4 regions of the Kitasatospora sp. NPDC086801 genome follow, and region 1 is predicted to be linked to each of the others. Evidence: riboswitches for the same ligand, from Rfam matches in the RefSeq annotation. Region 1 holds a riboswitch; each other region holds the start of a gene.
The links. Region 1 has a riboswitch for cyclic di-AMP ahead of ACIPLC_RS13170 (M23 family metallopeptidase). Riboswitches for the same ligand answer to the same signal wherever they lie in the genome.

Region 1 (3,233 bases):
CGCGTACGGGGTGGACGTCGCGGATCCGGCGGCGGTGCGGGAGTGGCTGACCGGCTTCCGGGAGCTGGCGCAGGAGGAGCGGCTGGCCGCGTTCGCCGCGCTGGCGCAGACCGGCTGGCTGGACGAGGTGGACGAGCAGGGCTGGGGCCCGACCCGGGTGCTCTCGGTCGGCATGGCCACGGACGGCGCGCGCCGGCTGCTGGAGCAGGGCCTGATGCGGCGCAGCTACCGCAACCTGGCCGAGCTGACCGCGCTGGGCCGGCCGATGCCGGACGAACTGGCCGGAGACTTCGGCGAGTTCGAGGAGGCGGCGGTGGAGGCCGCGCTCGACCTGTACGGGGAGTGGACGGTGCCCGGGCTGCCGCGGCTGCTGGTGGAGGAGTTCCCGGACCTCGCACCGGAGCCGGGTCAGGAGGAGATCGACGCGTACGTGGCGGGGCTGGCGGAGCCGGAGAACCTGACAGCACCGACGGGACCGAAGGGACCGACTCAGGAGTGACGCGGCGAAGCCCCGGCCGCGGTGGTTCTGGTTCCGGCGGCCGGGGCTTCGCGGGTGCGTCAGGGGTCTTCGCGGGTGCGTCAGGGGTTGAGGCCGCGCTGCTGGAACCAGGTCTCCGGGTCGACGGGGGCACCGCCGCCGGGGCGGACCTCCACGTGCAGGTGCGCGCCGGTGACGTTGCCGGTGGCGCCGACCTTGCCGATCTGCTGGCCGGAGCCGACCTTGCCGGAGCCCTTGATGATCGAGGAGAGGTGGCAGTACCAGATCTCGGTGCCGTCGGGCAGGGTCTCGACGATCCGGTAGCCGTACGAGCCGGACCAGCCGGCCGAGGTGATGGTGCCCTGGCCGACCGCGTAGACGGGGGTGCCGGTGTCGGCGGCGAAGTCCAGGCCGGTGTGCAGGTGTGCCCAGTAGCGGGCGCTCTGACCGTAGTGGGCGGTGAGGTGGTAGTCGCGCACCGGCAGGGTGAGGGCGGCGGCCTTGGCCCGCTCGGCCTCCTCGGCGGCCCGCTTGGCCTCGGCCTCCTTGGCGGCGGCCTTGGCCTCCGCCTCCTTCGCGGCCTGGACGCGGGCGTCCTCCTCGGCGGCGGTGCGCTGGCTGTCGGCCTGCTGCTGGATGCGGGCGGCGAGCGCGAGGCCGGGGTCGGCGGAGAGGGCGACCGGGGTCTCGTCCGGGGCCTCGATGGCGGGGGCGGCGGCCGGGGTGGCGGAGGCGAAACCGGTGGCACCCAGGGTGGCGGCGACGGCGGTGACGCCGAGCAGCGGGGAGGTCCCACGGGCCTGACGCGGCATCCGGTGCCGGTTGGTCTCGGCGTCCGGGCCGGCGTACTCGGGGCCGTCCGGGCCGGGGTGGTCGAGGAGTTGGGTACCCGCTGCGGGGCCGGCCGGGTGTGCCGGGGTGTGCGTCGACGCCACGGAGGCGCGCTCCTTTCCTTCCTTCGCGCCTACCGGGTTAGCTGACGGGTTCGGAGCAGGAAGGTCTCCTACGGCCGGGCCGGAGCCCCGCCGATTCACCCCAAGGAACGTGGTTCCCCGGCTCCCTGACCTGCCCGGAGGCCGGCCGGCGGGATTAGGCGACGGCGCACGGTGCCGTCTGGGTACGGCGTTGACGACCGCGCTGCGTTATCAAACGTTAATCCTAGGAGGCCCTGATTCCAAGCCGTTCGCCCGGGACGACCGGAGACGGACGGGGCACTCTGGGACACAATGGGCGGTTTGTTCCCCTTGAACACCATTGACGCTACCTAACGTGATCGGACGTCAACGAACGACCCCTCACCCGGGCACCCCTCATCAACCTCCCCGCCGACCTCCCCATCGGCCTCCCCATCGGCCTCCTCCGCACCGCAGGGCGCGAGGGCTTGACGGCTAAGGCTATTAGCCTTAGCTTTATGGCTATCGACAGCCCGCCAGCGCCCCGCACCGGCAGCCCCCGGAGGACCACCATGAACGCCACCAGCGCCACCAGCACCCAGTACCTCGACGTCACCGGCGGCCGCCTCGCCTACGACGACACCCGGCAGGGTGACGGCACCCCCGTCGTCCTGCTCCCCGGGATGCTCGACACCCGCGCCGCCTACCGGCACCTCCACCCCCTGCTGGCCGCCGCCGGCCGCCGGGTCATCACCATGGACCTGCGCGGCTTCGGCGAATCCTCGATCGTCTGGGACGACTACTCCCCCGCCGCCATCGCCACCGACGTCCTCGCCCTGCTCGACCACCTCGGCATCGACCGCGCCGTCCTGGTCGGCAACTCCTACACCGGCGCGACGGTCGTCAAGCTCGCCGGCGACGCCCCCGAGCGGGTCGCCGGCATCGCCCTGATCGACGCCTTCATCGAGAACCTCCCGCCCAACGCCCTCATGCGCGGCGCCCTCCGCGTCATGGGCGCCCTGACCGTCCACTCGCCCGCCTTCTGGGGCCTCTACCACCGCAAGCTGGCCTACCCGGGCACCAAGCCCGCCGACTTCGACACGTACGTGGCCGGACTCGTCGCCGCCATGCGCACCCCCGGCCGCAAGACCGCCGCCCGCGGATACGTCACCGGGGACTCCGCGCCCGTCGGCTGGACCGCGGCCGTCCGCTGCCCCTCGCTCGTCATCATGGGCAGCAAGGACCCCGACTTCCCCAAGCCGGAAGCCGTCGCCGACCGGCAGGCCGCCGCACTCAACGCGCGGAAGGCCATGATCGAAGGATCCGGGCACTACCCGATGGCCGACAACCCGCAGGCCACCGCCGACGCCCTGCTGCCCTTCCTCGCCGAACTCGCCTGAGCCCCATCCGCCCAGGTCCGCCCAGGTCCGCCCACGTCCCCCCCTTTCCAGCCCCTTCCACCGACGGAGAGCCCGCGCCATGCCCCGAGTAGGACTGACCCCCGAGCAGGTCGTCGGCCACGCCCTCGCCCTCATCGACGAGCAGGGCGCCGACGCCCTCACCCTGGCCGCCGTCGCCGCCCGGGCCGGGGTCGCCACCCCGTCGCTGTACAAGCACGTCAGCGGCGGCCTCGCCGAACTGCGGCGGCTCATCGCCGTCCGGGTCACCGAGGAACTCGCCGATCGGCTCGCCGAGGCCGCCGTCGGCCGCAGCGGGGACGACGCCGTCGCCACCGTCCTACGCGCCTACCACGCGTACGCCACCGAACACCCGCACCGCTACAACGCCCTCCCCCAGGCACCGCAGCCGGACGACGACCTCACCCGCGCAGCCGGTCGACTCGTCGGAGTGATCATCGCCGT
Region 2 (3,233 bases), on a different contig from region 1:
GGTCCTGGGCGACGGCGATGTCGCCCTGGAGGATGGTCGTCTCGCCCTGGAGCCGCTGCTGCGCCTCCTGGGCGGCGTTGTACTTCTCGGACGCCTGCTCGGCCTCGCCGTAGAGCTGCTCCACCTGCGCCTTGACGTCCTTGCGGGCGGGCGTGTCCGGCGGGCCGGGGGCGGCCTGGGCGCTGCCGCCCGTCGTCACGCCCAGGGCGGTGGTGGCGGCCGCGGTCAGCACCAGCGCACGGGCGAACAGTTGGGAACGGCGGTGCACGGGCATGGCGGCAGCGGCTCCAATCCGGCGGCGGGGCCCCGCCGCCGCACCAACGCGGGCGGCCCTGGAAGCGGAGTCCGGTGGCAGACGTTAGCGAGTCCGGGCAACCGAGTCCAAACCCCTACCAACCCGAATATTTGGCCCGCAATCGGACATCCGTCCGGGACGCCGGAAAAGCCGCAGGCCCGGCCTTCCGTGAGGGAAGGCCGGGCCTGGGAGGGCCTGAGCGGGGATCAGACCCGCACGATGGAGGCCAGCGGCATGTTGCTGACCGCCTCGTAGCGGACCGACGCGCCCGGCTTGGGCGCGTGCAGCACCTGGCCGTTGCCCGCGTAGATGCCGACGTGGTGGGCGTCCCCGTAGAAGATCAGCAGGTCGCCGGGCTGCGCCTGGGAGAGGTCGGAGCCGATCCGGGTACCGGCGTGGGCCTGCTCCTGCGAGGTGCGCGGCAGCGACACGTCGACCTGGTTGAACGCCCAGACCATCAGGCCCGAGCAGTCGAAGGAGCCGGGGCCGGAGGCGCCGTAGACGTACGGGCTGCCGATCTTGGAGGCCGCGATGGACAGCGCCGCGGCGCCGCGCGAGCTGCCGGCGCTCGGCTTGGTGACCGGCGCGGCGGGGGCCTGCGACGCGCTCAGGTCGGTGCGGCTGCTGTCGCGGGAGGAGCGGTCGGCGGCCTGCTGGGCCGCCGCCTGCTGCTGGGCGGCCTTCGCGGCGGCGTCGGCCTTCGTCTTGGCCTCGGCGGCGGCCTTCTCCTCGGCCGCGCGAATCGCCTGGCGCTCCTGCTCGGACAGGGTGTTGAAGAGGTCCTGCGCGGCCTTGAGCTTGCCCTGGACCTCGTCCTTGGCGCTCTTCAGCTGCTGGGTGGTGGTCTCCATCTCGGAGAGCTTGCCCTGGGCCTCGTTGCGCACCTGGTCGAGCTTGCGCTGCTCGTCCTGGAGCTGCTTGAGCTGGCCCTTCTGGGTGCCACCGGCCTGGTTCAGCGTGTCGGCCTGGCTCAGGAAGGTGTCCGGGCTGGCGGAGAACATCAGCTGGACGGTCTGGGATATGCCGCCGTTGCGGTACTGCTCGCCAGCGATCTCGGCCAGGCCGCCCTGCAGGTCGGTCACCTGTCCCTGCTGCCGCGCCACCTGGTCCTGCAGGTCGGTGACCTGCTTCTGCAGCTGCTGCTGCTTCTCCTGGGCGGCGTTGAGCTTCTCGGTCGCGACCTCGGCCTGCTCGTTGAGCTGGTCGACCTGCTCCTTGACCTGGTCCTTGGTCGGCTGCGGGTCGGCGTGGGCGCCGGACTGCGCGGACAGCGCGACGGCTGCGGCGGCGAAACCGGTCATGATCGAGACCCGGGTGCGACTCGCGGGCTTGGGACGACGATGGGACGCCACGAAGGCGGACTCCTTCTTCCTGCGACCGCCTACCGGGTGAGCTGACGGGTTCGGGCCGGAAGCATGCCCTACGACGCCTCACGGCCGTTCCACCGGCCGACCTGGCGCCGATTCACCCCGGAGGAACGTGGTTCCCCGGCTCCGTTCGACAGCGCCCCCGATTGCTGGGCTCCCCGTCGGGCAGGCACTCGGCCAGCCCCGCTGCGTCACGAACTCGACGGAAACCACCGCCGCCACCCTGGCTGGGCGATCGACAGTGCGGTGGTTCGGTGCATGACCCTAGTAACTGAACCGTGATCCGTTCAAATCCTTGTCAGAAAAAAGACGGAAGAAGACCAAAGTTCTTTTGTGAATATGACACATAGTGATCACCGTCGCACGCAAAGCTGATCAGTCTTCACCGGGGCTCGTCGAGCGGGCGAAAACCGAACGCCACCCCCCGGTCGGAGGGTGGCGCGGATCACAGGCCCGGCGGGGCCCTTCGGGCGTGTCGGACCGTCAGACCCGGCGGATCGTGTTGATCTTCATCGCGTCCGCCTTCATCACCTTCACCACGTCGCCGGTGTGCGGCGCGTGCACCACCATGCCGTTGCCGATGTACATCCCGACGTGGTGCCGGTCGGAGCCGTAGATGACCAGGTCGCCCGGCTGGGCCTGGTCCAGCGTGACGGCGGTGCCGACGTTGCCCTGCTCCTGCGAGGTGCGCGGCAGCGAGACGCCGGCCTGGCCGTACGCCCAGACCATCAGGCCCGAGCAGTCGAAGGTGGTCGAGCCGGTGGCGCCCCACACGTACGGCGAACCCTGCTTGCTCATCGCCTTGGCGACGGCCACGCCCGCGTAGCCGCCGGCCTGCGGGAGGCTGCCGAGGTCCGTGCGCTCGCTGCCGCGCGAGGCGCGGTCGTCCTGCTGCTGCTGGGCGCGCAGCGCGGCGCGGTCGGAGGCGCTGAGCGAGTTCAGCAGGTCCTGCGCGGCCTTGAGCTTCTGGTTGACGTCCGTCTTGGCCTGGTTCAGGTCCTTGGTGGTGGAGTCGAGCGAGGCCAGGACGGCGGCGGCCTCGGACTTCTCCTGGTCCAGCCGGCGCTGCTGGTCCAGCAGGCCCTTGAGCGCCTCGGACTCGCTGGTGCTGGCCTGCTGGACGCTGGAGGCCTTCTCCAGGTAGCCGGACGGGTCGGAGGAGAGCATCAGCTGGACGGACGGGTCGATGCCGCCGGTGCGGTACTGCTCGCCCGCCACCCCGGCCAGACCGGTCTGGAGCTGGGTCATCTCGTCCTGGCTGCGGGCCACCTGGTCCTGCAACTGGTCGGACTGCTTGCGGAGCTGGTCGGCCCGCTCCTTGGCGCCGTTGTACTTCTCCGCCGCCTGCTCCTGCTCCTGCTGGAGCTGGTCGATCTGCGCCTTGACGTCGGCCTTGTTCGGCTGGGGCGCGGCGTGCGCGGCGACCTGCGCGGAGAGGGCGACCGCGGTCGCCGCGGCAGCGGTGAGCACGGAGACCCGGGCGCGGCTCGGCTGCTTGGGACGGCGATGGGAGGCCAAGGGAATTGCTCCTTCTTCCATCGGCCTCACCCGATCAGGTGAGAATCCGGAAA
Region 3 (3,233 bases), on a different contig from region 1:
GTCCACCGGCGCCAGCACGTTGCCGCGGACGGTCGTGAAGGCCGTCAGCCCGCCGGCGACCAGCAGTCCGGCGCAGATCAGCATCGCGGTGTGGAAGGCGGAGTCCACCGCGGACGGCACCCGGTAGGCGTCGCCGCTCAGCCCGGCGAGCGAGGGCAGCGCGGCGACCGCGAGCAGCCCGGCCGCGCGGGCGGCGGCGTTGTTGACGCCGCTGGCGATCCCCGCGTGCCGGACCTCGACGGCGGCCAGCACCGTCGCCGTCAGCGGTGCGACCAGCAGGGTCATCCCGCAACCCATCACCGTGACGGCGGGCAGCACGTCCGCCCAGTAGGAGGAGTCGGGGCCGGTGCGCAGCATCAGCAGCACCCCGGCGGCGCACAGCAGCGGGCCGACGGTGAGCGGGATCCGGGGGCCGATCCGCTTGCCCAGCCGCCCGGCGCGCGCCGACAGGGTCAGCATCAGCACGGTGATCGGGACCAGGGCGAGGCCGGAGACCAGCGGGGAGAAGCCGGAGACGATCTGCAACTGCACCACCAGCAGGAAGAACACCCCGCTGAACGCCGCGTAGACGCACAGGGTGACCAGGTTGACGGCGGTGAACAGCCGGGAGGAGAAGAGGCCGAGCGGCAGCATCGGCTCGGCGGCGCGGCGCTCGACCGCGATGAAGGCCGCGCCGAGCAGCAGGCCGATCGCGCCGGTGAGCCAGACCGCGGGGGACAGGCCCTCCCCGGCGGCGGTCAGCGCGTAGGTGATCGCGCCGAGGGCGAGCGCGGCGAGCAGCGCGCCCGTGACGTCGAAGCGGCCGGCGGCGCTCTCGTCCCGGCTCTCGGGGACGAACCGGGAGGTGACCGCGACCACGGCGGCCGCGAGCGGCAGGTTCAGCAGGAAGATCCACCGCCAGCCGGGGCCGTCCACCAGCCAGCCGCCGAGGAAGGGGCCGACCGCGGCCGACACCCCGCCGAGGCCCGACCACAGGCCGACCGCCGCCGAGCGGTCGTCCGGGTGGAAGACGGCTTGCAGCATGGCGAGCGAGCCGGGGGTGAGCAGCGCCCCGCCGATGCCCTGGACGGCGCGGGCGGCGATCAGCACGTGGATGGTGGGGGCGGCGGCGCAGGCCGCGGAGGCGGCGGCGAACCAGAGCACGCCGATCAGGAAGACCCGGCGCCGGCCGTACCGGTCGCCGAGCGCGCCGCCGAGCAGGATCAGCCCGGCCAGGGTGAGCAGATAGGCGTTGAGCGTCCATTGCAGGGAGGCGAGGGAGGCGCCGAGATCGGCGCCGATGCGGGGGAGCGCGACGTTCACCACGGTGCCGTCGAGCATCGCCATGCTGGAGCCGAGCACCGTCGCCAGGAGGACCCAGCGTCCCTGCGAGGTGCCCAGGCGCAATGTTCCTGCTTGGGAGGTGGCCACGGGCCGATCCTGCGCCCGTGGGGCGTGCGTGACAAGGGTCACCGGGGGGCGTGTCGGGGGGTGTGCGGTGCGTGAGCGGACGGGTGCGCAGCGGTGGCGGGATCGGCGCAGCGTCGTGGATCAGTGGCGCCGGGTGAATGGATTGTGCACGTACGGTGCAGCCGATCATTCGGAGGGTCACGGCGTCCCCGGGGGTTGTTGCCGGTTCAAGTGATCGACATTGCTTCACCCGAACGGATGGGTTTTAGTTCAGCGACCGCCCGGCCAGTCCGGACGGATCCACCGGGTGGAACGCCGAGTCCTGCCGCTGCCCGGTGGCTCGCACCGAACTCTGTACGGCAGGAGCGGGGGACCCACAGGTAAGTCGCCGGACCGGAAACGGCACGCTTTCGCGTACCCGGATCCAGGGCCGGCTAGGGGTGAAGCCGCATGTGCGGCCGGGCAACTCCAGCCCGAACCCGACAGCTCACCTCGCAGGCGTCGGAGAGGAAAATTCCATGCCTGCACAGGCTCGTCGTATCGCCCTGCCCCGCGCCGCCCGCATCGGGATCGCCACCGCCGTCACCGGTGTCTCCTTCGCCCTGCCGCTCGTCACCGCGATGAGCGCCCAGGCCCACCCCGCGCCGGCCGCCGCGGTCACCACCGCCCCGGCCGCCGCTTCCGCCGACCAGGCCCAGGCCCAGGCCCAGGCCCCGTCGCAGTCGCCGGAGAACTACCGCGTCGTCAGCGGTGACACCCTGTCCCAGATCGCCGACGCCAAGCACGTCGACGGTGGCTGGCAGGCGCTGTACGACCACAACCGCGAGGTCATCGGCGGCAACCCGAACCTGATCTTCCCCGGTCAGCAGCTCGTGATCGCCGGCCAGGCCGCCGCTGCCGCGCCCGCTGCTCCGGCCAAGCCCGCCCAGCCGGCCGCCCCGGCCGCGTCGGCCACCACCGCCGCCAAGCCGCAGGCCCAGCTGGAGGTCCAGACCGAGGCGGCGAAGCCGTCCGCCCAGCTCCAGACCCAGGTGCAGACCGCCGCGCCGACCGCCGCGGTCACCACCGTCCCGGTCGCGGCGGGCTCCGCCTTCGTCGCCCCGCTGGCCAGCCCGAAGCTCGGCACCGCCTACGGCGTGGCCGGCTCGATGTGGGCCTCCGGCCACCACACCGGCCAGGACTTCGTCGCCTCCACCGGCACCCCGCTGCGCGCCGTCGCCAAGGGCGTCGTGGTGAAGGCCGGCAACGGTGGCGCCTACGGCAACGAGGTCGAGATCAAGCTCGCCGACGGTCACTTCGCCGAGTACGCGCACCTCTCCTCGATCGGCGTGAAGATCGGTCAGACCGTCACCGCCGGCCAGCAGATCGGCCGCTCCGGCGCGACCGGCAACGTGACCGGCCCGCACCTGCACTTCGAGATCCGCAACGGTTCGGAGTACGGCTCGGACATCAACCCGGTCGCCTACCTGCGGGCCCACGGCGTCGCGCTCTGACCCGTGCCGCATGAGGAACCACCGCTGCTACGGGGCGAATCGACCTCCCGGGATGGTCATGTCGGGTGACCGCTCGACCGGGTGATCGCCGCAGCAGTGGACATGGGCGCGGGACACGCCCAGGCCGGCCCGGCTCGCGAGACTTCTCTCGCGAGCCGGGCCGGCCGCTGTCGTTTCCGGTTGGTGTCGTTTCCGGCTGATGTCGGGGAGGGTTGCGCCCAAGGCGAATTGACGATCAGTCAGGAAGGCTCGCTGGTCGGCCGGTTCAGATCCTGTGGGCGGGCAGGCCGTGCTGGGCGGCGGTCAGCAGCTCGTGCATCCGCTGGCCGAAGTCCTCGGTGTCGGCGGCCG
Region 4 (3,233 bases), on a different contig from region 1:
GGTCTCCGGTCGGCAGGGGTGAAGCCGGGGGAGGCGGGGGCGCAACCCGGCCTTCCGCGTCATGGCGCCACTCGGCATCCTCGGTGGCGTCGGCCTCGCGGGTTCGGTGGCGTACATCACCGTCCCCGGCGGAGCGGAGTGCCGTGCCGCACGCGATCGTCTCCTGGACGGACACGGTGTTCGCGATCGCGGCCTGCGTCATGGCCATTGCGGCCGTGCTGTCGATGTTCCTCAAGGAGTGGCTGGCCCGGGCGACGACTGACAGATAACAGATGATGAAATCTGTTATCTGTTATCTGTTATCTGTCAGCCGTTAGCCGTTACCTGTCACCCGTCGGTCGTGCTCAGACCCGGCCGGCGAAGTCCGGGGCCCAGTTGGCGACGGTCTGCAGGCGCACGCCCGAGCTCGGGTTGGCGGCCTCGACGTACTGGCCGCCGCCGATGTAGATCGCGACGTGGTAGACGCCGGAGTCCTGGCCGTTGTTGGACCAGAACAGCAGGTCGCCCGCCTGCAGGCTGTCCAGCGAGACGTGGGTGCTCGCGGCGGCCTGGTCGGCGGCGACGCGCGGGACGGAGACGCCCGCGGCGCGCAGCGCTGCCTGGGTCAGGCCGGAGCAGTCCCAGCCGCCGTTGCCGGTACCGCCGTAGACGTAGGCCTGGCCGACCTTCGACTGGGCGAAGGAGACCGCGGCGGCCATGCTGCCGGTGGTGGCCGGGGCCGGGGCCGGACTCTGCGCCTGGGCGGCCGGCTTGGAAGCCGGCTTGGAGGCCGGGGCCTGGTCCTGCGCGGCCGGCTTGGCGTTCACGGCACCGCCGTTGGAGGTCTGGCCGGACTTCTGCGAGCGGTCGAACCAGGTGAAGCCCGAGCCGGACGTGGCCGACGAGCCGGAGCCGGACTGGTCGGCCTGCGCCGACTGCTGAGCCTGGCCGCCGTCCTTGAACGAGAGGCGCTGGCCCGGGTAGATGGTGTCCGGACCCTCGGTCAGGGTGCCGCGGTTGAGCTCGTACAGCCGCTGCCAGCCGCCCTGGAGGTTGTGCTTGTCGGCGATCGAGGACAGCCAGTCGCCGGCGGCGACGGTGTAGTCGTTGCTCTGGGCCTGAGCGCTGCTCTGGGCTTGGCTCTGGCCCTTCTGGGCCCAGGTGCCGTTGGCGGAGTCGGCGGGGGCCTGCACCTGGTCCTGGGCAGGCGCGGCCGGCTTGGCGGGCTTCGCGGCCGGGGCCTGGTTCTGCGCGGACTTGGCGGCCGGGGCGGCCGGGGTGGTCGGCTTCGGGGCGGGCTTGGTGGCGGTCGAGCCGGCAGCCGAGCCGGTGGTGGAACCGGCCGAAGTGTCGACGCCGGCCGGGGCGCCGCCCTTGGACAGGCCGGCCTGGACCGAGCACACCGGCCAGGCGCCGGGGCCCTGCGAGGCGAGGACCTTCTCGGCGACGGCGATCTGCTGGTCCTTGGTGGCCTGGTTGGCCTGCGGGGCGTAGGCGGTGCCACCGAAGGCGGCCCAGGTGCTGGAGGTGAACTGCAGTCCGCCGTAGAAGCCGTTGCCGGTGTTGATGCTCCAGTTTCCGGTGCTCTCGCACTGGGCGACCTTGTCCCAGGTGGAGACGGAGGCGGCGGAGGCGGTGCCGGAGGTGAGGCAGGGGATGCTGAGGCCGACGCCCGCGACGCCGATGGCGGCGATCACGCGTCGGGTACGACTGGACAGACGGGTGCCGTTGGTGGGCAGCATGAAGACGCAGTCCTCTCCCACGCCTGCGAGGTGAGCTGTCGGATTCGGGCTGGAGTTGCCCGGCCGCGCTGTGGGCGCGGCTTCACCCCTAGCCCTGGATCGTTCCGGGGAACGGTCCGGGGCGACTTACCTGTGGGTCCCCCGCTCCTGCCGTGGTGCGTTTTCGCGCTGCCAGGACATCCGACGGCAGGACTCGGCGTCGCGGATGAACTGGGTTCGTGTGGCCACGAACGGAGAGCACGTTAAGCAGACTTAAGTTCAAACTGCAAACACCTGTGACGCGCATCACGGTTTGAGGAGAACGGTCGTTCCCCTTGCTTGTCATGATCAGAAATGACTGATTTCCGGCAACGTCGCCAAGGGCGTGCACAACTGTCTGCGCTTCAGGAGGCGAATGACGGCGCGTCGGGTCGCCCGGGGTGTGCTCGTCGAGAAGGGGGCGCGACCGCACCGCGGGCGCCGGGGCACGTGCCGAGTGGCGGCGAACAAATGCGAACAGAACAGACATCGCGCCTATTCACCCCTTAACTTCCGCACAGGACAAGCCGGAAGGGCCCGGAACGCAGCCGTCCCGGGCCCTTCGTGCGCATGGTCTCCGCTACCGGCCGGACGGCTCCTCGGCGGCGGCGTGAGCGCCGTGACCGCCATGGCCGGAGTGGCCGGCGTGGGCGCCCCCGGCGGCCTCCGCCGCCTCGGCCTCAGCCTCGGCCCGGGCCAGCTCCTCCGGGGAGGGTGCCGGCAGCGCGGCCAGGTAGGTGGCGGCGATCAGCTGGCCGACCGTCGGATAGGCGCCCAGCGGCGCCGCGGACGGGCAGCCGGTCTCCTCGGCGGCCGTGGCGAGCAGTTCGGAGTCGGCCTCCGGCCCGATCACCAGCGGGGCCAGCGCCGGGCGCTGGGAGCCGGTCTCCTTGAGGTGGTTGACGGCCGCGGCGACCGAGCCCGGCACGTCGAGCGCGGCGGGGACGACCGGGACGGCCAGTCGGGCCGCCAGCAGGACACCGGTGATGCCGGCCGCGGCGGCGGCGTCCTCGCCGCCGACGGTGGTCAGCACGACGCCGTCCGCGGCGGTCGCGATGGCGAACAGCCGGGCCCGGTCGGCGCGCGCCAGGCCGGCCTCGGACAGCCGCACGTGCACGGCCTCGGCGAGCAGCGGGTGCGGGCCGAGCACGTCGGTGACGGGGGCTCCGTACTCCGCGGCGAGGGCGTGAAGTTCGGTCAGGAATCCGTGCGGGCCGGGTACCAGTGGCACCAGGACCGGCGCGGGAAGGCCGGCCTCGGCGGCCGTGGCCAGCAGTTCGGCGACGGTGTGGTCGTCACCGCCGGTTCCCCCGGCGGCTTCGCCCGGGAGGTAGCCGACGGCGGTCTGGATGCCACTCTGCTCGCTGCGGACGATCGACAGCAGCTCCTCGACGACCGAGTGGGACTCGGGCCCGGCGGTCGCGGGCACGGCGAGCACCAGGGCCGGGGAGCCGGCCGGGATCTCGGGGCGCTCGGGGCGGCGGTGGCGCCCCC

Region 2: it holds a riboswitch for cyclic di-AMP, as region 1 does, so the genes downstream of both, ACIPLC_RS08760 (NlpC/P60 family protein) here and ACIPLC_RS13170 (M23 family metallopeptidase) in region 1, are expected to answer to the same signal.
Region 3: it holds a riboswitch for cyclic di-AMP, as region 1 does, so the genes downstream of both, ACIPLC_RS33465 (peptidoglycan DD-metalloendopeptidase family protein) here and ACIPLC_RS13170 (M23 family metallopeptidase) in region 1, are expected to answer to the same signal.
Region 4: it holds a riboswitch for cyclic di-AMP, as region 1 does, so the genes downstream of both, ACIPLC_RS24410 (transglycosylase family protein) here and ACIPLC_RS13170 (M23 family metallopeptidase) in region 1, are expected to answer to the same signal.

The regions. Positions count from the first base shown of each region.
Region 1 is NZ_JBIVAX010000009.1:18,319-21,551, forward strand. Features, by position in the region: gene ACIPLC_RS13165 (hypothetical protein) at 1-499, shown strand, start outside; gene ACIPLC_RS13170 (M23 family metallopeptidase) at 580-1,413, opposite strand; cyclic di-AMP (ydaO/yuaA leader) riboswitch at 1,426-1,584, opposite strand; gene ACIPLC_RS13175 (alpha/beta fold hydrolase) at 1,890-2,771, shown strand; gene ACIPLC_RS13180 (TetR/AcrR family transcriptional regulator) at 2,851-3,233, shown strand, end outside.
Region 2 is NZ_JBIVAX010000005.1:58,510-61,742, reverse strand. Features, by position in the region: gene ACIPLC_RS08765 (NlpC/P60 family protein) at 1-274, opposite strand, end outside; gene ACIPLC_RS08760 (NlpC/P60 family protein) at 502-1,647, opposite strand; cyclic di-AMP (ydaO/yuaA leader) riboswitch at 1,658-1,811, opposite strand; gene ACIPLC_RS08755 (NlpC/P60 family protein) at 2,146-3,180, opposite strand.
Region 3 is NZ_JBIVAX010000050.1:12,866-16,098, reverse strand. Features, by position in the region: gene ACIPLC_RS33470 (MFS transporter) at 1-1,410, opposite strand, end outside; cyclic di-AMP (ydaO/yuaA leader) riboswitch at 1,723-1,905, shown strand; gene ACIPLC_RS33465 (peptidoglycan DD-metalloendopeptidase family protein) at 1,908-2,882, shown strand; gene ACIPLC_RS33460 (DUF2470 domain-containing protein) at 3,148-3,233, opposite strand, start outside.
Region 4 is NZ_JBIVAX010000025.1:109,757-112,989, forward strand. Features, by position in the region: gene ACIPLC_RS24405 (hypothetical protein) at 144-269, shown strand; gene ACIPLC_RS24410 (transglycosylase family protein) at 345-1,742, opposite strand; cyclic di-AMP (ydaO/yuaA leader) riboswitch at 1,729-1,889, opposite strand; gene ACIPLC_RS24415 (hypothetical protein) at 2,320-3,233, opposite strand, start outside.